Linked DNA regions of Kineococcus sp. NBC_00420. The protein of the gene in region 1 interacts with the protein of each later gene in a pairwise test. Links are inferred from orthologs where the notes say so. Each region holds a gene or a part of one and is shown in the gene's direction. Other genes may lie near its edges.

Region 1 (6,065 bases):
TCGACTGGGACGCGGCGGCCGCCGAGAAGGGCGGGTTCCCGTCCTTCATGGCCAAGGAGATCCACGACCAGCCGCAGGCCATCGCCGACACCCTGCTCGGGCGGACCGACGCGAACGGCCGGCTGCAGCTGGACGAGATGAAGATCTCCGAGGCGCAGCTGCGCAGCATCGACAAGATCGTCGTCATCGCCTGCGGGACGGCCGCCTACGCCGGCCAGGTCGCGAAGTACGCCATCGAGCACTGGTGCCGCATCCCCGTGGAGGTGGAACTCGCCCACGAGTTCCGCTACCGCGACCCCGTCGTGTCCGAGCGCACCCTCGTCGTCGCGATCTCGCAGTCGGGGGAGACGATGGACACGATCATGGCCGTCCGCCACGCCCGCGAACAGGGCGCGAAGGTGCTGGCGATCTGCAACACCAACGGCTCGACGATCCCGCGCGAGTCCGACGCGGCGCTCTACACCCACGCCGGACCGGAGATCGCGGTCGCTTCGACGAAGGCGTTCCTCGCCCAGATCACCGCCTGCTACCTGCTCGGCCTGTACCTGGCCCAGTTGCGCGGCAACAAGTTCGCCGACGAGATCGCCCAGGTCCTCGCGGAACTCCAAGAGATCCCGGCCCAGGTCCGCCAGGTCCTCGACGGGCTGGAACAGGTCCGCGAGATCGCCCGCTACATGGCCGACACCCGCTCGGTGCTCTTCCTCGGCCGCCACGTCGGCTACCCGGTGGCGATGGAGGGGGCGCTGAAGCTCAAGGAACTCGCCTACATCCACGCCGAGGGTTTCGCGGCCGGTGAGCTCAAGCACGGGCCGATCGCGCTGGTGGAACCCGGGACCCCCGTGTTCGTCGTCGTGCCCAGCCCGCGCGGGCGGGACTCCCTGCACGCGAAGGTCGTCTCCAACATCCAGGAGGTCCGGGCCCGCGGCGCGCGCACCCTGGTCATCGCCGAACAGGGCGACACCGCCGTGGAACCCTTCGCCGACGTCGTGATCCGCATCCCGCAGACCTCGACGCTGCTGTCCCCGCTGCTGGCCGTGGTGCCGCTGCAGGTGTTCGCCTGCGAGCTCGCGACCGCCAAGGGCCTCGACGTCGACCAGCCCCGCAACCTCGCGAAGTCCGTCACCGTGGAGTGACCCCCCGCCGTCGGGCGTCACCCGCCCTCGTGGGACGGTGACGCCCGGCGGAGGGGGATCAACCAATGATCATCGGAGTGGGCATCGACGTCGTCGACGTCGCGCGCTTCAAACGTCAGGTCGAACGGACACCGTTGCTGCTGGAACGCCTCTTCGGCGACGGCGAGCGGAACCTGCCCGCGGAGTCCCTCGCGGCGCGGTTCGCGGCCAAGGAGGCCGTGGCGAAGTCGCTCGGCGCGCCCGTCGGGCTCGTGTGGCGCGACGTCGTCGTCGAACGCGAGGACGGCCACCGGCCGGAGATCATGGTCCGCGGGAGCGCCAAGAAGATCGCCGACGCGGCGGGAGTGTCGGTCTTCCACCTCTCGCTCTCCCACGACGCCGGGATCGCGACGGCCATGGTCGTGGCCGAGAGCCGCTGACGTGATCGCCGCGCACCGCGTCGCCGACGTCCGCGCTGCCGAGCGGGCGACGATGGTCGGGCTCCCCGGGGGCGCGCTCATGCAGCGGGCCGCGGCGGCCCTCGACGTCGAGTGCGCGCGGATCCTGCGCGAGGCGACCGGCGGGGTCAGCGGACGCTCGGTGCTCGTCCTCGCGGGCTCCGGCGACAACGGCGGCGACGCCCTCTACGCCGCGGCCCGCCTCGCCGCTCGTGGGGTCGGGGTCACCGCGCTCACGACCTCCGACCGCGTCCACGACGACTCGCTGCGCTCGGCCCGCCGGGCGGGCGTGCGCACCCGGCCGTGGCGAGCGGGCGACGAGGACGTCTGCGCCGCAGCGGACCTGGTCCTCGACGGGATCGCCGGCATCGGCGGTCACGGTGGTCTGCGCCCGGACTTCGAGGGGCTCAGCGCCCTCGACGGACCGGTCGTCGTGGCCGTCGACGTCCCCTCCGGTCTCGACGCCGACACCGGCGCGCTCACCGGCGAGCTGATGGCCGCCGACGTCACCGTCACCTTCGGCACGGCGAAGCCCGCGCACCTGCTGGCCCCGGCTGCGGCCCGCTGCGGCCGGCTCGTCGTCGTCGACCTCGGCACCTCCCACCACCTCCCGGAACCGGCGGTCCGGCGGGTCGAGCCGCAGGACGTCGCCGCCCGCTGGCGCCGCGCCGCCCCCGGCGACGACAAGTACTCCCGCGGCGTCGTCGGCGTCGTCGCGGGCGGGCCGGACTACACCGGCGCCGCGGTCCTCGCCGTCGAGGCCGCCGTCCGGGCCGGGGCCGGGATGGTGCGCTACCTCGGTCCGCGCCACCCCACCGAACTCGTCCGGCAACGGCGTCCCGAGGTCGTCGCGGGTCCGGGCCGGGTCCAGGCCTGGGTGCTGGGGCCCGGGGTCTCCCCGGACGACCCGGAGCAGCAGGACCGCATCCGCGACGCGCTGGCCTCGGGCGAACCCGCCGTCGTCGACGCCGGCGCCCTCGGCGGCCTGCCCGACACCCTCGGCCCGCAGCACGTCCTCACCCCCCACGCCGGGGAACTGGCCCGCCTGCTCGGGGCCGAGCGGCGCGACGTCGAGGCCGACCCGCTGACCCACGCCCGCCGCGTCCACGAGCGCACCGGGGCCACGGTCCTGCTCAAGGGCTCGGTCACCACCGTCGTCGGCGCGCACGGCGTGTTCACCGCCGCGTCCGCGCCGACCTGGCTCGCCACCGCCGGGGCCGGTGACGTCCTCGCCGGGATCCTCGGCGCAGCCCTCGCGGGTCGCCCCGACGAGGACCCCGCGCAGGTCGCCGCGGACGTCGCGGTGCTGCACGGCCGGGCCGCCGCCCTCGCCTCGGCCGGTGGTCCGCTCGCCGCCCTCGACGTCGCCGACGCCGTCCCCGCGGCGCTCACCTCCCTGCCTGGCTGGTGAACCGTGGGCGGGTACCGTCGAGTCGTGCAACCACGACCCGGGGTGCCCGCGGAGGCCGTCGTCGACCTCGACGCGATCGCGCACAACGTCGCCGTCGTGCGTGAGCAGGTCGGTCGCGTCGAGGTGATGGCCGTCGTGAAGGCCGACGCCTACGGCCACGGGCTCGTCCCCGTCGCCCGGGCGGCGCTCGCGGGCGGGGCGACGTGGCTGGGGGTGGCCCACGTGCACGAGGCCACGGCCCTGCGCGAGGCGGGCGTCGACGCCGACCTCCTCGCCTGGATCCTCACTCCCGGAACGGACCTCGTCCCGGCCGTGCGGGCCCGGGTGGACCTCTCGGTGGCCGCGGTGTGGGCGCTGGAGATGGTCGTTGAGGCGGCCCGCACGACCGGGACGACGACCCGGGTGCACCTCGAGGTCGACACCGGGATGTCGCGCGGGGGAGCCTCCCCGGCCGAGTGGCCCGCGCTGCTGGACGCCGTGGCCAAGCACGTCGCGGACGGGACCGTCCAGGTCCGCGGGACCTGGGCGCACTTCGCCAGCGCCGACGTCCCCGGTGACCCCTCCGTCCCCGCCCAGCTCGAGGCCTTCGAGGCGGCGCTGCAGACCGCCCGCGACCACGGGGTCGACCCGGGCCTGCGCCACCACGCGAACTCCGCCGCCGCGATGTTCGTCCCGGAGTCGCGCTACGACCTCGTCCGCGTCGGACTCGCCGTCTACGGGCTCTCGCCCGCTCCCGAACGAGCCACCGGGGCCGAGCTGGGGCTGGTCCCCGCCATGACGCTGGCCGCCCGCCTCGCCCACGTCCGCCGCGTCCCCCGCGGGGCCGGTGTCTCCTACGGCCTGACCTACACCGCCGGGGCCGACACCACCCTCGGGCTGGTCCCGCTCGGCTACGGCGACGGCGTCCCGCGGCACGCCTCCTGGAACGGTGCCGGGTCGGGGGAGGTCCTCGTGGCCGGCGCCCGGCGGCGGATCGCGGGCCGGGTCTGCATGGACCAGGTCGTCGTCGACCTCGGCGACGACGTCGCCGCCCCCGGTGACCCCGCGATCGTCTTCGGTCCCGGCCTGGACGGGGAGGCCACCGCCGACGACTGGGCCCAGGCGGCCGGGACGATCTCCTGGGAGATCGTCACCCGCATCGGCTCCCGCGTCCCGCGCCGCTACACCGGCCGGCTCGCCGGGGTGCCCGCGTGAGGGCGGCGCTGCGTCCCGCCCGCCGGCACCGCCCCACGGTGCGCGGCGAGGAACTCCAGTCGCTGACCGGCGAACCCGTCGAGGTCGAGACCGACGACGGGGTCCGGCTGCACGTCGAGGTCGACCCCGCGGACCGCCCGGACGCGCCCACCGTCGTGTTCCAGCACGGCTACGCGCTGACCGCGGACAGCTGGCACTTCCAGCGCCTGGCGCTGCGCGGGCGGTACCGCCTCGTGCTGCCGGAACTGCGCGGGCACGGCCGCTCCGCCCGCGGCCCGGCCGGCCCGGTCACCATCGCCCGCCTCGCCGACGACCTCGGACAGGTCATCGACGCGGTCGCCCCGGACGGGCCCGTCGTGCTCGTCGGGCACTCCCTCGGCGGGATGACGGTCATGGAGCTGACCGTCCGCCGCCCCGACCTGCTGGACCGCCTCGAGGGGGTCGCCCTCGTCGCCACCAGCGCCGGCGGGATGGCCGCCGTCGACCACGGACTGCCGATGCTCGGCCACCACCTCGTCCGCTGGGCCGAACTGGCCCTGGAACGCGCCGCGGGCCGGACCGACGTGCTCGAACGGAGCCGCCGCGTCGGCGGGGACCTCGAGCAACGTCTCGTGCGGCACTGGAACTTCGCCGGACCGGTCACCCCGGAACTCCTGCGGCTCGCGGCCCGGATGATGGCCGGGACCCCCGTCGACGTCATCGCGGACCTGCTGCCCGCCTTCGGCACCCTCGACGAACGCGAGGCGCTCGCCAACCTCGCCGGTCGTCCCGTCCTGGTGCTCGCCGCCGAACGCGACCTGATGACCCCCGCGGCCCACGGCCGGGAGATCGCCGAGGCCGTCCCCGGCGCCGAGCACGTCCTGGTCCGCGGGGCCGGGCACCTGCTGATGCTCGAGCACCCGAGCGTGGTCACCGCCCGGTTGGAACGGTTGCTGGAGCGCGTCGGGACCCGGCGGGGCCTGCCCGCCGACGAGGTCGTCGTCCCGGTGCCCGCACCCCGCACCCGCCGGAGGCGACGGTGAGCCGGCGGTGAGCGACGTGGAACTCGTCCTGGCCGCCCCGGAGGACACCGTCGCCTTCGGTGCCCGGGTGGGCGGCGCCCTGCGGGCCGGTGACCTCGTCCTGCTCTCCGGGGACCTGGGCGCGGGGAAGACGACGTTCACCCGCGGTCTCGCCGACGCCCTCGGCGTCCGCGGTCCGGTGACCTCGCCGACGTTCGTCATCGCCCGCGTGCACCCCTCCCTCGTGGGCGGGCCGGAACTCGTCCACGTCGACGCCTACCGGCTCGGCTCGCTCGCCGAGGTCGACGACCTCGATCTCGACACCGACGCGCAGGACGCCGTCACGGTGGTCGAGTGGGGCCGCGGGCTCGTCGAGGGGCTCACCGGCGACCGACTCGAGATCGACCTGCTCCGCCCGCACGGAGGGGTCCCCGGCGTCGAGGGCGAGGAACCCGTCGAACCGCGCCGGGTCCGCGTCCGGGCCGTCGGTGCCCGCTGGGTCGGGGTGGACCTCACGTGAACCTCAGCGAGACCACCGACGACGAGCGCGTCCGGGGGTTCTCCCGCCGCCACGCCGCACGCCCCCGCGTCGGGGTCCTCGTCGTGCACGGGTTCACGGCGACGCCGCTGACCGTCGCCGGCTGGGCGGAGGAGTTCCACGCGGCCGGGTTCGACGTCGAGGTGCCGCTGCTGCCCGGCCACGGCACCACCGCGCACGACTGCGACGCGAGCACCTGGGCCGACTGGCTCGGTGGAACCGCGGCGGCCCTGGCCCGGCTGGAGAACGAGTCCGTCGTGGTCGCCGGGATCTCGATGGGCGGCGGCCTCGTGCTGCGGTTGGCGCAACTGCACCCCGACCGCGTCCACGCCGTCGTCCTGGCCAACCCGG
Region 2 (4,544 bases), 2.0 Mb from region 1 along the record:
ACGACCGAGCGGAGCACGTCACCGGACTTCATGGTCGCGAAGGCCTCCTCGACGTCGCCGAGCCCGATCCGCTCGGACACGAACGCGTCCAGCGGCAGCCGGCCGTTCGCGTGCAGCTCCAGCAGCTGCGGGAAGTCCCGCTCGGGCAGGCAGTCGCCGTACCAGGACGACTTCAGCGCCCCGCCGCGACCGAACACGTCCAGCAGCGGCACCTCGAGCTGCATCTCCGGCGTCGGGACGCCGACGAGCACGACGGTGCCGGCGAGGTCGCGGGCGTAGAACGCCTGCCGCCACGTCTCCGGGCGGCCCACGGCGTCGATGACGACGTCCGCGCCGAAGGAGTCGGTGAGGTCCTGCACGGCCGTGACGACCTCGTCCTCGGAGAGCCCCCGCGAGTTCACGGTGTGCGTCGCGCCGAGCTGCTGCGCCCACCCGAGCTTCTTGTCGTCGAGGTCGACGGCGATGACCCGACGGGCCCCGGCCAGGACGGCGCCCGCGATCGCCGCGCACCCCACCCCGCCGCAGCCGATGACGGCGACGGTGTCGCCGCGCTGGACGGGGGCGGTGTTGACCGCCGCGCCGATCCCGGCCATGACCCCGCAGCCCAGCAGCCCCGCGACGGCGGGATCGATCCCGGCGTCGACCTTGGTGGCCTGACCGGCCGCGACGAGGGTCTTGGGGGTGAAGGCGCCGATGCCCAGCGCGGGGGAGAGCGGGGTCCCGTCGGTCAGCGTCATCTTCTGCGACGCGTTGTGGGTGGCGAAGCAGTACTGCGGCCGGCCCCGCTTGCAGGCGCGGCACTGCCCGCACACCGCACGCCAGTTGAGGACGACGGTGTCGCCGATCGTGACGTTCGTGACGCCCTCGCCGATCGCGGAGACGGTGCCGGCGGCCTCGTGGCCTAGCAGGAACGGGTAGTCGTCGTTGATCCCGCCCTCGCGGTAATGCAGGTCGGTGTGGCAGACCCCGCACGCCGCGACGTCGACGACGACCTCACCGGCGATCGGGTCGGGTACCACGATGTTGACGGTCTCGACGGGGGCGCCCTTGGCGCGCGAGATCACTCCGGGAACGGTCCAAGCCATGGGAAGGACACTAACGACGGGCTCGGAGACAGCGCGAGCCCCGGTATCCTGGAGTCCGTGACCCTCCACCTGCACGACAGCGCCGCCGGCGCGGTGCGCGAGTTCGCGCCGCTCGTCCCCGGGCAGGTCGGCATCTACGTCTGCGGCGCGACGCCGCAGGGGTCACCCCACCTCGGCCACGTCCGCGCCCAGGTCGCCTTCGACGTCCTGCGCCGGTGGCTGACCCGCAGCGGCTACGCCGTGACGATGGTCCGCAACGTCACCGACATCGACGACAAGATCCTCACCAAGGCCGCCGAGGCGGGGACGGAGTGGTGGGCCCACGCGTACCGCTTCGAGCGCGAGTTCGGCGCCGCCTACGACGCCCTCGGCGTCCTGCCCGCCACGGTCGAGCCCCGCGCCACCGGCCACGTCACCGAGATGGTCGAGCTGATCGGGCGCCTGATCGAGCGTGGTCACGCCTACGCCGCGGGCGACGGTTCGGGCGACGTCTACTTCGACGTGCGCTCCTGGCCGCACTACGGCGAGCTCACCCACCAGAAGCTCGACGACATGGAACCGGCCGGCGACGCCGACCCCCGCGGCAAGCGCGACGCCCGCGACTTCGCCCTCTGGAAGGGACGCAAGGACGGCGAACCCGCGACGGCGTCCTGGCCGACGCCGTGGGGCCCGGGCCGGCCCGGCTGGCACCTGGAGTGCTCGGCCATGGCCGGGCGCTACCTCGGCCCCCGCTTCGACATCCACGGCGGCGGCCTCGACCTGCGCTTCCCGCACCACGAGAACGAGCAGGCCCAGTCGCGTGCCGCCGGCGACGGGTTCGCGAACTACTGGCTGCACAACTACTTCGTCACGATGTCCGGCGAGAAGATGAGCAAGTCGCTCGGCAACGTCCTCGGCGTCCCGCACCTGCTGGCGACCCACCGCGCGGTCGTGCTGCGCTACTACCTCGTCGCCGGGCACTACCGCACGCACCTGGAGTACTCCGAGAACTCCCTCGTGGAGGCCGAGGCCGCCTACTCGCGGCTGGAGGGTTTCGTGCGCCGGGCCGCCGAACGCCTCGGCCGGACCGCCGTCGCGAACGTCTCCGCCGGGTTCGCCGCGGCGATGGACGACGACATGGCGACCCCCGCGGCGCTCGCGGTCCTGCACGACACGGCGCGGGCGGGCAACTCCGCCCTCGCGGCGGGTGACGACGCGGCGCTGAGGAGCGCCTACGAACAGGTCCGGGCCGGCCTGGACGTGCTGGGCCTGGACCCGTTCGCGGAACCGTGGGCCTCGCAGGCAGGCGGAACGGACACCGCGCGCACCGCACTGGACGTGCTGGTGCGCGCACGGCTCGACGACCGGGCAACCGCCCGTGCCGCACGGGACTTCGCCACCGCCGACGCGGTGCGCGATTCCCTGAAGGATGCGGGCATCGTGATCGAGGACACCCCCACCGGGGCTCGGTGGGTTCTGGAGGGTGAGCACTAGTGGCAGGGAACTCTCAGCGTCGCGGCGCTGTCAGCAAGGGCAAGAAGGGTCCGACCGGGGGCTCCGGGGGCAAGAACCGCCGAAGCCTCGAGGGGAGGGGGCCGACGCCGAAGGCGACCGAGCGTCCCTACCACCCGGCGGCGAAGGCGGCCGGCAAGGCGGCCCACCGGGCGGCGACGACGAACGCCCGTCCCGGCGGTCGTCCGCCGACGCGGCGCAAACCCTCCGGCGAGACGGAGTGGATCGCGGGCCGCAACTCCATCGTCGAGGCGCTGCGCGCGGAACTGCCGATCACCGGCATCTACGTGGCGTCCGGGGTCGAGTCGGACGAGCGGATCAAGGAGATCCTCTCCACCGCCGGGAACAAGGGCATCCCCCTGCTCGAGGCGTCGCGTCAGGAACTCGACCGCCACACCGAGAACGCCGTCCACCAGGGCGTGGCGGCCACGGTCCCGCCGTACAACTACAAGCACCCGATGGACCTGCTGGACCGGGCCTCGCACTCGGGACGTCCCGCGTTGATCGTCGCGCTCGACGGCGTGACCGACCCCCGCAACCTCGGGGCCGTCGTCCGTTCCGTCGCCGCGTTCGGCGGTCACGGTGTCGTCGTCCCCGAACGTCGGGCGGCCGGCATGACCGCCTCGGCGTGGAAGACGTCGGCCGGTGCCGCGGCCCGCACCCCCGTCGCGCGGGCGACGAACCTCGTCCGCGCGATCGAGGAGTACCAGAAGGCCGGTCTGTTCGTCGTCGGTCTCGACGCCGAGGGTGACGTCCTGCTGCCCCAGCTGAAGCTGGCCGACGGCCCGATCGTCCTCGTCGTCGGCGCCGAGGGCGCCGGGTTGTCGCGCCTCGTGCGCGAGAAGTGCGACCAGGTCGTCAGCATCCCGATGGCCGGCGCCTTCGAGTCGCTCAACGCCGGTGTCGCCGCCGGTATCGCCCTCTACGAGGTCGCGCGCCACCGCTGATCCTCCTCCGGGGTGGAGAGGACACTCTCCGCCCCGGAGCCGCGCTGCGGGACACCGCCGTCGGCCCGGCCGGGTCGTCGGGACGACGTGCGGTTCGTCCGTCCGGGGTGTTCACTGGGTCAGATCCCGCCGTGAACGACCGGGACCTCATCGTCTGAGTTAGTTGAAGATGAAACTATCTGCTACGATGGCCGGATGACCGAGCAGACGCCTCGCTGGCTCTCCACCGACGAACGCCGGGTGTGGCTGCGGCTCAGCGCGCTCATGGAACTACTGCCCGCCGCCCTCGACGCTCAGCTGCAACGCGACGCGGACCTCACCAAGACGGCCTACCTCACGCTGGCGATGCTGTCGGAGGAACCGGGGCGCAGCCTGCGGATGAGCGAACTCGGCGCCCGCTCCAACGCGAGCCCCTCCCGGATCTCCCACGTGGTGAGCCGGCTGGAGAAGGACGGCTGGGTCCGCCGCGAGAAGAGCCCCAACGACGGCCGCGGTCAGGTCGCCGTCCTCACCGACGCCGGCTTCCAGAAGGTCGTCACCGCCGCGCCCGGACACGTCGAGCGGGTCCGTCAGCTGGTCTTCGACCCGCTCGACGAGCGCGACCTCGCCACGCTCGACGAGGTGATGGTAAAGCTGCTCGACATCCTCGACCCCGACGCGAAGTTCGCCGCGACGGCTCTCGCCCGCCAGACCTGACCGAACCGTGATCTTGCTGGGTCTCCCAGCAAGATCACGGACGGGGTCAGACGTGGTCGCGCCAGGAGTGCTCGGGTTCGTAGCCGAGCACCCGGCGGGCCTTGTCGATCGAGAGCAGCGTCTCGTGGTCACCGAGCTCGTGACGGACCTCGACCCCCGGGTAGACCTCCGCCATCAACTCCGCCGACGTGCGCGACATGACGGTGTCGGCGTTCGCGACGATGCACACCTCGACGCCGGGACCCTTGCGCTGCAACGACAGGCGCACGGCCTGGGCGCCGTCGCGGGCGTCGATGTAGCCCCAGAGGTTCCACTTGCGCAGCGT

The links. The genes of interacting proteins can lie anywhere in the genome.
Region 2: the proteins of OG218_RS18420 (region 1) and rlmB interact in binary tests that used the Escherichia coli proteins (3 or more experiments, as listed by UniProt). The link is inferred for Kineococcus sp. NBC_00420 from one-to-one orthologs.

What each region holds. Positions count from the first base shown.
Region 1 is NZ_CP107930.1:3,724,952-3,731,016, forward strand. What follows is about bases 777-3,767. They hold OG218_RS18420 (NAD(P)H-hydrate epimerase), read left to right. Parts: upstream 777-1,553; coding sequence 1,554-2,981; downstream 2,982-3,767. Other genes in these bases: glmS (glutamine--fructose-6-phosphate transaminase (isomerizing)), read left to right, coding at 777-1,133; OG218_RS18415 (holo-ACP synthase), read left to right, coding at 1,199-1,552; alr (alanine racemase), read left to right, coding at 3,006-3,767. Outside these bases: more of glmS, read left to right, coding at 1-776; more of alr, read left to right, coding at 3,768-4,175; OG218_RS18430 (alpha/beta fold hydrolase), read left to right, coding at 4,172-5,197; tRNA (adenosine(37)-N6)-threonylcarbamoyltransferase complex ATPase subunit type 1 TsaE, read left to right, coding at 5,214-5,696; OG218_RS18440 (alpha/beta hydrolase), read left to right, coding at 5,693-6,065. UniProt on the Escherichia coli protein: Bifunctional enzyme that catalyzes the epimerization of the S- and R-forms of NAD(P)HX and the dehydration of the S-form of NAD(P)HX at the expense of ADP, which is converted to AMP.
Region 2 is NZ_CP107930.1:1,730,795-1,735,338, reverse strand. Bases 1,541-4,540 are described here. They hold rlmB (23S rRNA (guanosine(2251)-2'-O)-methyltransferase RlmB), read left to right. Parts: upstream 1,541-2,557; coding sequence 2,558-3,523; downstream 3,524-4,540. Other genes in these bases: OG218_RS08400 (NAD-dependent epimerase/dehydratase family protein), read right to left, coding at 4,266-4,540; OG218_RS08405 (MarR family winged helix-turn-helix transcriptional regulator), read left to right, coding at 3,719-4,219; cysS (cysteine--tRNA ligase), read left to right, coding at 1,541-2,558. In the rest of the region: OG218_RS08420 (S-(hydroxymethyl)mycothiol dehydrogenase), read right to left, coding at 1-1,085; more of cysS, read left to right, coding at 1,143-1,540; more of OG218_RS08400, read right to left, coding at 4,541-4,544. UniProt on the Escherichia coli protein: Specifically methylates the ribose of guanosine 2251 in 23S rRNA.